DNA from 4 places in the Streptomyces sp. iso_384 genome. Region 1 is predicted to be linked to each of the others. Evidence: riboswitches for the same ligand, from Rfam matches in the RefSeq annotation. Region 1 holds a riboswitch; each other region holds the start of a gene.

What was found. Region 1 has a riboswitch for cyclic di-AMP ahead of AC0VY3_RS04540 (transglycosylase family protein). Riboswitches for the same ligand answer to the same signal wherever they lie in the genome.
Region 2: another riboswitch for cyclic di-AMP. It lies ahead of AC0VY3_RS21135 (M23 family metallopeptidase); the one in region 1 lies ahead of AC0VY3_RS04540 (transglycosylase family protein).
Region 3: another riboswitch for cyclic di-AMP. It lies ahead of AC0VY3_RS25165 (M23 family metallopeptidase); the one in region 1 lies ahead of AC0VY3_RS04540 (transglycosylase family protein).
Region 4: another riboswitch for cyclic di-AMP. It lies ahead of AC0VY3_RS14285 (C40 family peptidase); the one in region 1 lies ahead of AC0VY3_RS04540 (transglycosylase family protein).

Annotation. Positions count from the first base shown of each region.
Region 1 is NZ_JBWBTT010000001.1:997,473-999,660, reverse strand. Features, by position in the region: gene eno (phosphopyruvate hydratase) at 1-114, opposite strand, end outside; gene AC0VY3_RS04540 (transglycosylase family protein) at 449-1,153, opposite strand; cyclic di-AMP (ydaO/yuaA leader) riboswitch at 1,159-1,334, opposite strand; gene AC0VY3_RS04535 (transglycosylase family protein) at 1,626-2,188, opposite strand, start outside.
Region 2 is NZ_JBWBTT010000001.1:4,713,105-4,715,292, forward strand. Features, by position in the region: gene AC0VY3_RS21130 (SGNH/GDSL hydrolase family protein) at 1-202, opposite strand, end outside; gene AC0VY3_RS21135 (M23 family metallopeptidase) at 364-1,320, opposite strand; cyclic di-AMP (ydaO/yuaA leader) riboswitch at 1,324-1,484, opposite strand; gene AC0VY3_RS21140 (tyrosine-protein phosphatase) at 1,928-2,188, shown strand, end outside.
Region 3 is NZ_JBWBTT010000001.1:5,612,048-5,614,235, forward strand. Features, by position in the region: gene AC0VY3_RS25160 (GntR family transcriptional regulator) at 1-260, opposite strand, end outside; gene AC0VY3_RS25165 (M23 family metallopeptidase) at 439-1,260, opposite strand; cyclic di-AMP (ydaO/yuaA leader) riboswitch at 1,274-1,442, opposite strand; gene AC0VY3_RS25170 (M16 family metallopeptidase) at 1,668-2,188, opposite strand, start outside.
Region 4 is NZ_JBWBTT010000001.1:3,207,481-3,209,668, forward strand. Features, by position in the region: gene AC0VY3_RS14275 (LysR family transcriptional regulator) at 1-123, opposite strand, end outside; gene AC0VY3_RS14280 (LysE family translocator) at 198-845, shown strand; gene AC0VY3_RS14285 (C40 family peptidase) at 906-1,376, opposite strand; cyclic di-AMP (ydaO/yuaA leader) riboswitch at 1,380-1,544, opposite strand; gene AC0VY3_RS14290 (hypothetical protein) at 1,925-2,188, opposite strand, start outside.

The DNA.
Region 1 (2,188 bases):
CGGAACAGCAGCACGGCCCGTGCTGCCGTCGTCGAGGCCAACCTCGACCTCGACCGTGGGGTTGCCCCGGGAGTCGAGGATTTCCCTGGCTACGACGACGTCGATGGACGGCACGAGGCATCTCCTTCTGGGATCTGACACTGGTTGTGCAGGGTCACTGTGGCCTTGCGACCCGAGCCTATCCGGCCCGGCCGCGTCGGCCAGCCGACCGCCCGTCTCCTGGGACGAAAAAGGACCCAAGGACCTGCGTAACGGGACAAAACTCTAGATATCTACTGAGCGGTAACACGTGTTGCCGACAAGAGGTGAACGCAACCGCACCTCCCTCGGCCCCCCGCCCACGAAGAACCCGGCCCGGCGCGCTGGGGGGGATGAGCGCGCCGGGCCGGGAAGCCGTGCGAGGAGAAGCGCCGCCGGACGCCTCTCCTCCGGGGAGGAGATACGGCGTCTACTTCAGGTGGAGCTGCTGACCCGGGAAGATCAGGTCGGCGTCCTCGACGATGTCGTCGTTGAGCTTGAAGAGCTTGCTCCAGCCGCCCTTGACGCCTTCCTTCTCGGCGATCTTGCTCAGGGTGTCGCCGGCCTTGACCTTGTACTCGCCGTCACCCTTCTCGACCTTCTCGCCGGTCGGAGTGGTGACGGTCTTCCTGCTCTCGGCCTTGGGGGCCTCGCGCTGCTCGGAGCGCGTGGTGGGCTGCTCGGCCTGACGCTCCGGCTGCGCCTGCTCGGGCTTGCTCTCGGACTGGCCGGAGCCGGTGTTCACGCCCGGGTCCACGCCGTCGTTGGTGAGGCCGCCGGCGCCGGCGCAGGCCCAGGCGCCCGGGCCCTGCAGGTCGAGGAGCTTCTCGGCGGTGGCGATCTGCTGGTCCTTGGAGGCCAGGTCGGCACGCGCGGCGTACTGCGTACCACCGGCGGCGGCCCAGCTGGACTGCGAGAACTGCAGTCCGCCGTAGTAGCCGTTGCCGGTGTTGATGGACCAGTTGCCGCCCGACTCGCACTGGGCGACGGCGTCCCAGGTCTCGACGGAGGCGGCGGATGCGTTGGTCGCGCCCATCAGCGGGACGGCGACGGCGGCACCGGTGACACCCGCGAGGGTGGCGATACGGGCGGCCTTGGACGGGCGGCGGTGCTTGCCCTTGCTGTTCAGCAGCATGGAACGAATCTCCTCACCGACGCCTACGAGGTGAGCTGTCGGGTTCGGGCTGATGAGTTGCCCGGCCGTGCGTCTTGCGCACGGCTTCACCCCTAGCCGGTCCCGTACACCCCCTGGAGGGGCTGTGCGGACCCGGCGGCCTACCTGGGTCCCCCGCTCCTGCCTACGGCGCTTACGCGTCTGTTCCCTTCGACCGACGGCAGGATTCGGCGTGACGGTCGACGGGGCCCGCGGTGCGAGCGGCTCCGACCGTAAACACAGGCAACCCCGACATTCAAAGATGGACATAGAGGGCAATCAACCCGAACTCACTGCGACCGATGGGGCATTTCCGCAGGTCGGGAGCGATACGCGCGGACCGGCCGGGCGAGACGCGCCAGTTGAAGCAAAGAGACCCATGTCTCACTTCCGCAAAAGTGGACATAGGTCTCTGAACTGCCTGATTTTCCCGGGCGTTTTCGCCCGAATTGAATCAGTTGGCGGCAGGCACCTCGGCGCTCTCCGGCACACCCTGACCAGCGCCCTGGTCCGCACTCCGCTCCGCGTCCTGACCCAGGCCCAGATCCAGGCTCTGGCCGGGCAGGATCAGGTCCGGGTCGGAGCCCAGGAGGTCCTTGTTGGTCTCGTACAGGCCGGTCCAGCCGCCGGGAAGTTCCTGGGCGTCGGCGATGGCCCAGAGGTTGTCGCCGGGCTGCACCGTGTACGCACCGGCGCCCGCAGCGCCACCGTCGCGCGCGTCGCCGTCACCGCGCGAGGCGTGCCGGCCGGAACCACGCGGGCCGTCGTCCTGGCCGCCGGCGGCCTCCTCGGGCGCGGGGGCGCCGCGGTGCTTGCCGCCCTGGCCGCTCTCTCCGGTCGAGGCGTCGGGGGCGTCGGAGGGGCCGGTGGCGTCGGGAGCCTCGGAGGACGGCGGGGTGGTGGGCGTCACCGAGGAGTCGGGGGTCTCGCTCCCCTCGCCCGTACCGTCGCTCTCCTTCTCATCCTTCTTCTCACCCTTGCCGGACTTGTCGGCCCCACCGGACTCGCCGGATTCAT
Region 2 (2,188 bases), 3.7 Mb from region 1:
AGTCCCCGTGCGAGGAGTCCTCGGGGCCGGCCTCCGTGTCGGGGGCCGGGAGCCGGTCGGCGAGGAGGACCGCGAAACGGTCCGCCCAGCCGAGATAGGTCCCGTCGGGGCCGGGGTCGCCGACGCCCTCGGTGAAACTGTCGCCGATCGCCGCGTACGACCCGATGATGTGCTGCTGGTTGTTTCTCGAATCGTCTGCCACAAGGACTTATCCTGCATCGTCCGATGTGACCTACGCGACCGTAATACGGGGTTGACGGGTGGTGAGATAGACCACCCGGTCAGGTTTTGGTAAAGCCGGAATAAAGAGAGGGGCGGTGCGCCGCCGCGCACCGCCCCTCGGTTACTTCTGTCCGCGTCCGGTCAGACGGAGACGCCGTGCTGACGCAGGTACGCGATCGGGTCGACGTCCGAGCCGTAGCTCGGGCCGGTGCGGACCTCGAAGTGCAGGTGCGGGCCGGTGGAGTTGCCGGTGGAGCCGGAGAGGCCGATCTGCTGGCCGCCGGTGACGGTCTGGCCGACGGAGACGTTCAGCGAGGACTGGTGGGCGTACTGCGAGTACATGCCGTCCTCGTGCTGGATGACGACCTCGTTGCCGTACGAGCCGCTGTTGCCGGCCGAGACCACGGTGCCCGGTCCGATGGCGAGGACGGGGGTGCCGGAGGCGGCCTGGAAGTCCGAGCCGGTGTGGTAGCCGCTGGACCAGCTGGCGCCGGAAGCGCGGTACTGGGTGGTGACGTTGGCGTTGGCCAGCGGGGCGGACCAGCCGGAGCCGGTGGCCTCGGAGGAGCCGGTCCGCGCGGAGTTGTCGGAGCCCTCGGAGTCGTCGGCGGAGATGGTGTCGCCCTTCGGGGCTTCCTTCGGCGCGGCCTTCGGGGCCGGAGCGGCCTTCTTCGGGGCAGCCTTGGGAGCGGCGGACTTCTCGGCCGGGGCGGAGCCCTTGGCGCCGAGGGTCAGCTTCATGCCCGGGTGGATCAGGCTGGGGTTGTCGCCGACGGTGGAGCGGTTGTCCTGGTACAGCTTCTCCCACCCGCCCTTGAGCCGGTGCTCGGCCGCGATCTTCGACAGGTAGTCGCCGGAGACGACGGAGTACGTCTTCGGGGCGGCCTTCGACGCGGCGGGGGCGGCCGACGGGGCGGTGTGCGCGGCGGCGACCGAGGCGGCGGCGGGCTTCGCGGCGGGAGCGGCCTGGTCGGCGGCGCTCGCGACGGTGGCGCCGATGAGCGGGAGGGCGAGTGCGGCGCCGCCGGTCCCTGCGACGAGGACGCCGCGGGAGATCGGGCCGGACTTCGGACGACGGTGCTTACCCTTTGCGGGCATGGGGAATTTCCTCTCCGGCGCCTGCGAGGTGAGCTGTCGGGTTCGGGCTGGAGATGCCCGGTCGCGTTGCGGCGACTTCACCCCGAGCCGGTCCGGATCGCTCCGGATCGGCGGCTTACCTGGTTCCCCCGCTCCTGCCACACGTGAGTGGGTGGGTGCGAATTCCGGGCGGCGGCAGGATTAGGCGGTCCGTCCGGATTGCGGCGACCGTAAACCGGTCAGGACGAGCGGAACAAGCCATCGGTTGCGCGCCGGAATCATCGATTCGCTATCGCCCCGGTTTTCCCGTCACACTCCGTGGATTACGGATCTTGGATTTCCGTACGGGCAACGGGAATACCCCCGGGCGCCCTCGCCACGGTCCGTCACGGATATGATCCCGCTCACCTCCGGAATCTCATCTCCCCCATTAGCGGGGCATGTTCTGCGAAATGCACCAATACGGACACGCTGCCGAGGGTGCTCCTGACGCCGGGTCAGTCCGGCCTCGACGGCACCCCGCGACGGGGTGGCGACCGTGATGATTTTCTGTCGAATCGATGTCGTATCGTCACGGGAGCGCCCTCGCCGGCGAGCCGCGCCGACGCCAGAGATCCCAGGAGCCACCGTGACGCAGCAGGTGCCGCAGGTCCCGCCGACAGAGACCGTGCTGACCGGAGTCCGCAACTTCCGCGATGTGGGCGGGCTCCCCACCACGGACGGGCGGCGCACCGCCTTCGGACGGCTCTACCGCAGCGGCCACCTGGCACACGCCACCGCTGAGGACGCGGCCTTCCTCGGCGGGCTCGGACTGCACACGGTCTTCGACTTCCGGCACTCCGCCGACCACCGCCTCGACGGTTACGACATCGAGCTGCCCGGTGTCCGC
Region 3 (2,188 bases), 4.6 Mb from region 1:
AGCGGCTCCAGGAGCATCCGCAGCTCCAGGAGGTCGGCCGCCTCCTGCGCGGTGGGTTCGGCGACACAGGCGCCGGCGTGTCTGCGGGTGACCACGAAGCCCTCGGACTCCAGGGTGCGCAGGGCCTCGCGGACGGGGACGCGGGAGACCCCGTAGCGGCGGGCCAGCAGCTCCTCGGTGAGGCGGCTGCCGCGCTCGTAGACACCGGAGACGATGTCGTCACGGATTGCCGTGCATACCGAATGCGCGGGAATGCGCATGTCCGAACCTCCGCCTTGATCCCCGCGAAACGCGGCCGCCCGACGTCTGTTCCGTGACTCTATTGCAATCTGCCGGAATTTCCGATGGCAGGCCGGAATCCATGGAAATCTTCAGGCTGGAATTGCCGAAGGCCCCGGCGGGTGCCGGGGCCTTCGGGCGGAGGCGTGCGGAGGCGGGTCAGACGTTCAGACCGTGCGAGCGCAGGTAGCCGACGGGGTCCATGTCGGAGCCGTAGTCGGGGGTGGTGCGGGCCTCGAAGTGCAGGTGCGGGCCGGTGGAGTTGCCGGTGGAGCCGGAGAGCCCGATCTGCTGGCCGGAGGAGACGCTCTGGCCGACGGAGACGCCGATCGAGGAGAGGTGGCCGTGCTGGGTGTACGTGCCGTCCGACATCCGGAGCACGATGTTGTTGCCGTACGCGCCGCCCCAGCCGGCCTCGACGACCGTACCGGCGCCGACCGCGACGACGGAGCTGCCGGAGGCGGCCATGAAGTCCACGCCGGAGTGGCTGCCGGAGGACCAGAGCGAACCGCCGGTCTTGTAGCCGGTGGTGACGTGGGAGCCGGCGACCGGGAGGTGGAAGGCGTTCAGCCGGGCGCGCTCGGCGGCGCGGGCGGCACGGGCCTTCTCCTCGCGGATCTCCTTGGCGCGGGCCTCGGCCTTGCGCTCGGCCTCCGCCTTCGCCTTGGCCTTGGCCTTGGCGGCCTTCTCACGAGCCTCGGCGGCGGCCTTCGCCTTCGCCCTGGCGACCACTTCGGCCTGCTGCTTCTGGGCCTGGGCCTGGGCGTCGATCTGGTCGGCGAGGGTGGCGTCGAGGGCGATGGCCTGGGTGAGGCCGGTGTCGGCGACCTTGGCGGCCTCGGCGTCCGCGGCGAGCGCCGGGGAGGACAGCGAGCCGATGACTCCGGTGGTGGCCAGGGCCGCGATGCCGGCGGCCTGGGCGCTGCGGCGCGTCAGGCGGCTCGGGGCACGGTGCTTCCCGGTGGCACGGGTGAACGCCATGGAGAGGCTGATCCTTTCCTTCCTTCTCGCCTACCGGGTTAGCTGACGGGTTAGGAGCAGGAAGGTCTCCTACGGATCCCCGCGCCGGTTCACGGCACGGGCCTCCGATTCACCCCAGGGACTGCGTGTGGGTCCCCGGCTCCCCAGGCTCGCGCCTGACGGGGACTCGGCGATGACTGCCCGGCGCCGCGGATGCGGCATACGGGTGACGGACAGCCGGGCCGACGCTAGGCGGGGCGACTTCCCATCACCAAACGGACAGGGGGATTTGTCGCGCATCCCACAGGGCAGACAGGCAACCTCTCCAACAAAAGGGAGCGAAGCTCGCCAATCGGTCAAAAATGGAGGACCCCGGTGAACTTTCCGTTCGTCGGGGTCCTCTTCGCGGCGGTGTGCCACGGATGCCGTCAGCCGGTGACGACGGACACCTCGCCGATGCCGAGTGCCTTGACAGGCTCCTCGATCCGCGCGGCGTCACCCACGAGGACCGTGACGAGGCGGTCCACCGGGAAGGCGTTGACCACGGCGGCGGTCGCCTCCACGGTGCCCGTCTCGGCGAGCCGGGCGTAGAGGTCGGCCTGGTAGTCGTCGGGGAGGTGCTGCTCGACCTGGTCGGCCAGCGTGCCGGCGACCGAGGCGGCGGTCTCGAACTTCAGCGGGGCGACGCCCACCAGGTTCTGCACGGCCGTCTCACGCTCGGCGTCGGTCAGCCCCTCGGCGGCCAGCGTCCGCAGAACCTTCCAGAGGTCCTCCAGCGCCGGTCCGGTGGACTCCGTGTCCACCGAACCGCTGATCGCGAGCATCGCCGCGCCGCCCGAGTCGGGGCCGCTGGAGCGCAGCACCTGGGCGAAGGCGCGTACGCCGTAGGTGTAGCCCTTCTCCTCGCGCAGCACCCGGTCCAGCCGGGAGGTGAGGGTGCCGCCCAGGC
Region 4 (2,188 bases), 2.2 Mb from region 1:
CTCCAGCTTGGCGAGCTGCTGGGAGAGCGCGGGCGCGGTGTAGCCCAGGCGGGCGGCGGCGCGGGTGATCGAACCGGCCTCCGCCACCGCCACGAGTGCCGCGAGCCGTGTCGGGTCGTACATGAAAGCGTTCCTTTAGGCAGACCCAGAAGATTGCAAGTACACGCTAAAGGCTCCGCAGGTCCAAGGTGGACCTCATGGACGCACAACTGATCGCCTTCACGGGGGTCGCCGCCGGTATGGTCGCGCTGCCCGGCGCCGACTTCACCGTCGTCGTACGCAACGCCCTGGCCTCGCGCACCGCCGGCCTGGCCACCGCGCTCGGCGTCGCCGGAGGTCTGCTGGTGCACACCGCGCTCGCGGTCGCCGGACTCGCCGCGGTGCTCGTGACGATGCCGGTGCTCTTCCGCACCGTCCAGCTGCTCGGCGGCGCGTACGTGCTCTACCTCGGGATCAGCGCGCTGTACGCGATCCGGCGTCGCCGCCCGGCGAGCGGCGACGCTGCGCCCGAGGGCGCGCCGGGGCGGCCCGTGCCCCGGGAGTTCGGGCGCGCCCTGCGCCAGGGGTTCCTGACCAACGCGCTCAACCCGAAGGCCCCGGTCCTCTTCCTCAGCCTGCTGCCGCAGTTCGTGCCCCACGGTCAGCCGCCGCTGCCCAGGACCCTGCTGCTCGCGGCCCTCGTGGTGGTGCTGGCGCTGATCTGGTTCCCGGCCGTCGCCCTGCTCGTGGACCGGCTGGGCCGGTGGCTGCGCCGCCCGCGTACCGCCCGCGCCATCGAGGGCGGCAGCGGTGTGGCGCTCACCGGTCTGGGACTCGCGCTGGTCACCGGCCCGCTGTTGCGCTGAGACCGGACGCCGTTTCCGCGAGGAGGAGCGCCCGCACGGAAAGAGCGTCCGGTCGGTGGGTCAGCGGACCCGTCCGTACCAGACGCTCTTGGACCAGATTTTCGCCAGTCGCACCACGTCCCCCGATTTGGGGGAGTGCCAGATCTTCCCGGCCCCGGCGTAGATGCCCACGTGGTAGACGCTGCGCCCCGAATGGAAGAAGACGAGGTCGCCGCGTTTGCGCTGCGACTTGGGGATATGGCGGGTCTTGTTGTACTGCTGCTGTGCGGTACGGGGGAGCTTCTTCCCGGCCTTCTTGAACGAATACAGCGTCAGCCCCGAGCAGTCGAAGCGACTGGGGCCGGATGCTCCGTACTTGTAGGGAGCCCCCTTCTTCGACGCGGCGACCTTCAGGGCCTTCGTCGAGTGGGTGGCGGCCTCGGCGTCGCTCACCAGGCCGGGCGCCAGCATCGTGGACGTCACGGCCAGAGTGAGTACCGAGGCCGTGCCGACCCGGGCGAACAGGGACGGGACATGAACCTGCGCAGACATGCGCAACCCTTCGTCAGCCGCCTGTGAAGGATGACCTGTCGGGTTCGGGCTGGCGAAGTTGCCCGGCCGCTCCACGCGGCTTCACCCCGAGGGCTTCCCGGTCTCCCGGTCGGCCCGTTGTGCTCGGGTCCTCCACTCCTGCCGATCCACTTCTGTCGACCAGTCATCCGGGCGGCGGCAGGACTCGGCGTCCGCCCGGACCGCCCCGCCGCGGTGGCGGGGGCTTGTCGTCCCAGGGATCTTGACGCACCCGGTGCCGGATTTCCGAGCTGAAACGGTGGTTTGTGAGTCTCCTCACCACTGATCCATTCAGGTGGACAGGTCGGATTCGCGCTCGCCCGCGAGCCGGGCGCACACCCTCGCACCAGCGACGAAACGGAACATTTCGAGTACGGGTCGTGCGCCGACCGCAAGTTGGACCGTCGCTCGCGCGGGTGATCGCCTACGCCGAACGAGCGAGGAAAATTGATCGCGCGACCGGGCGTGTTGTGCGGCGGGTCGACCGGTCCGCTCCCGTAAGGCGCTCCCGGTGCGCCGGGCGGGTCGGTTCACCGAGGTCGGTCCACCGGCGGCGGCATCGCGACCCGGCCCGCCCTGCGCTCCCCGTCCAGGACGCGCAGGGCCCGCGCCAGGGTGGCGGCGTGGATCCGCGACTCGCCGCGCTCGTGCATCACGGCCAGGGCGGCGCGCAGGGCCGCCGCCCGGGAGGCCAGGGCCTGGGCGGCCCGCAGCGCGCTGTAGGTGTCACCGCCGTGCGCCGGATTGATCCGGCCCACCTGGTCGAGCACGGCCAGATAGCAGTCGACGAACTC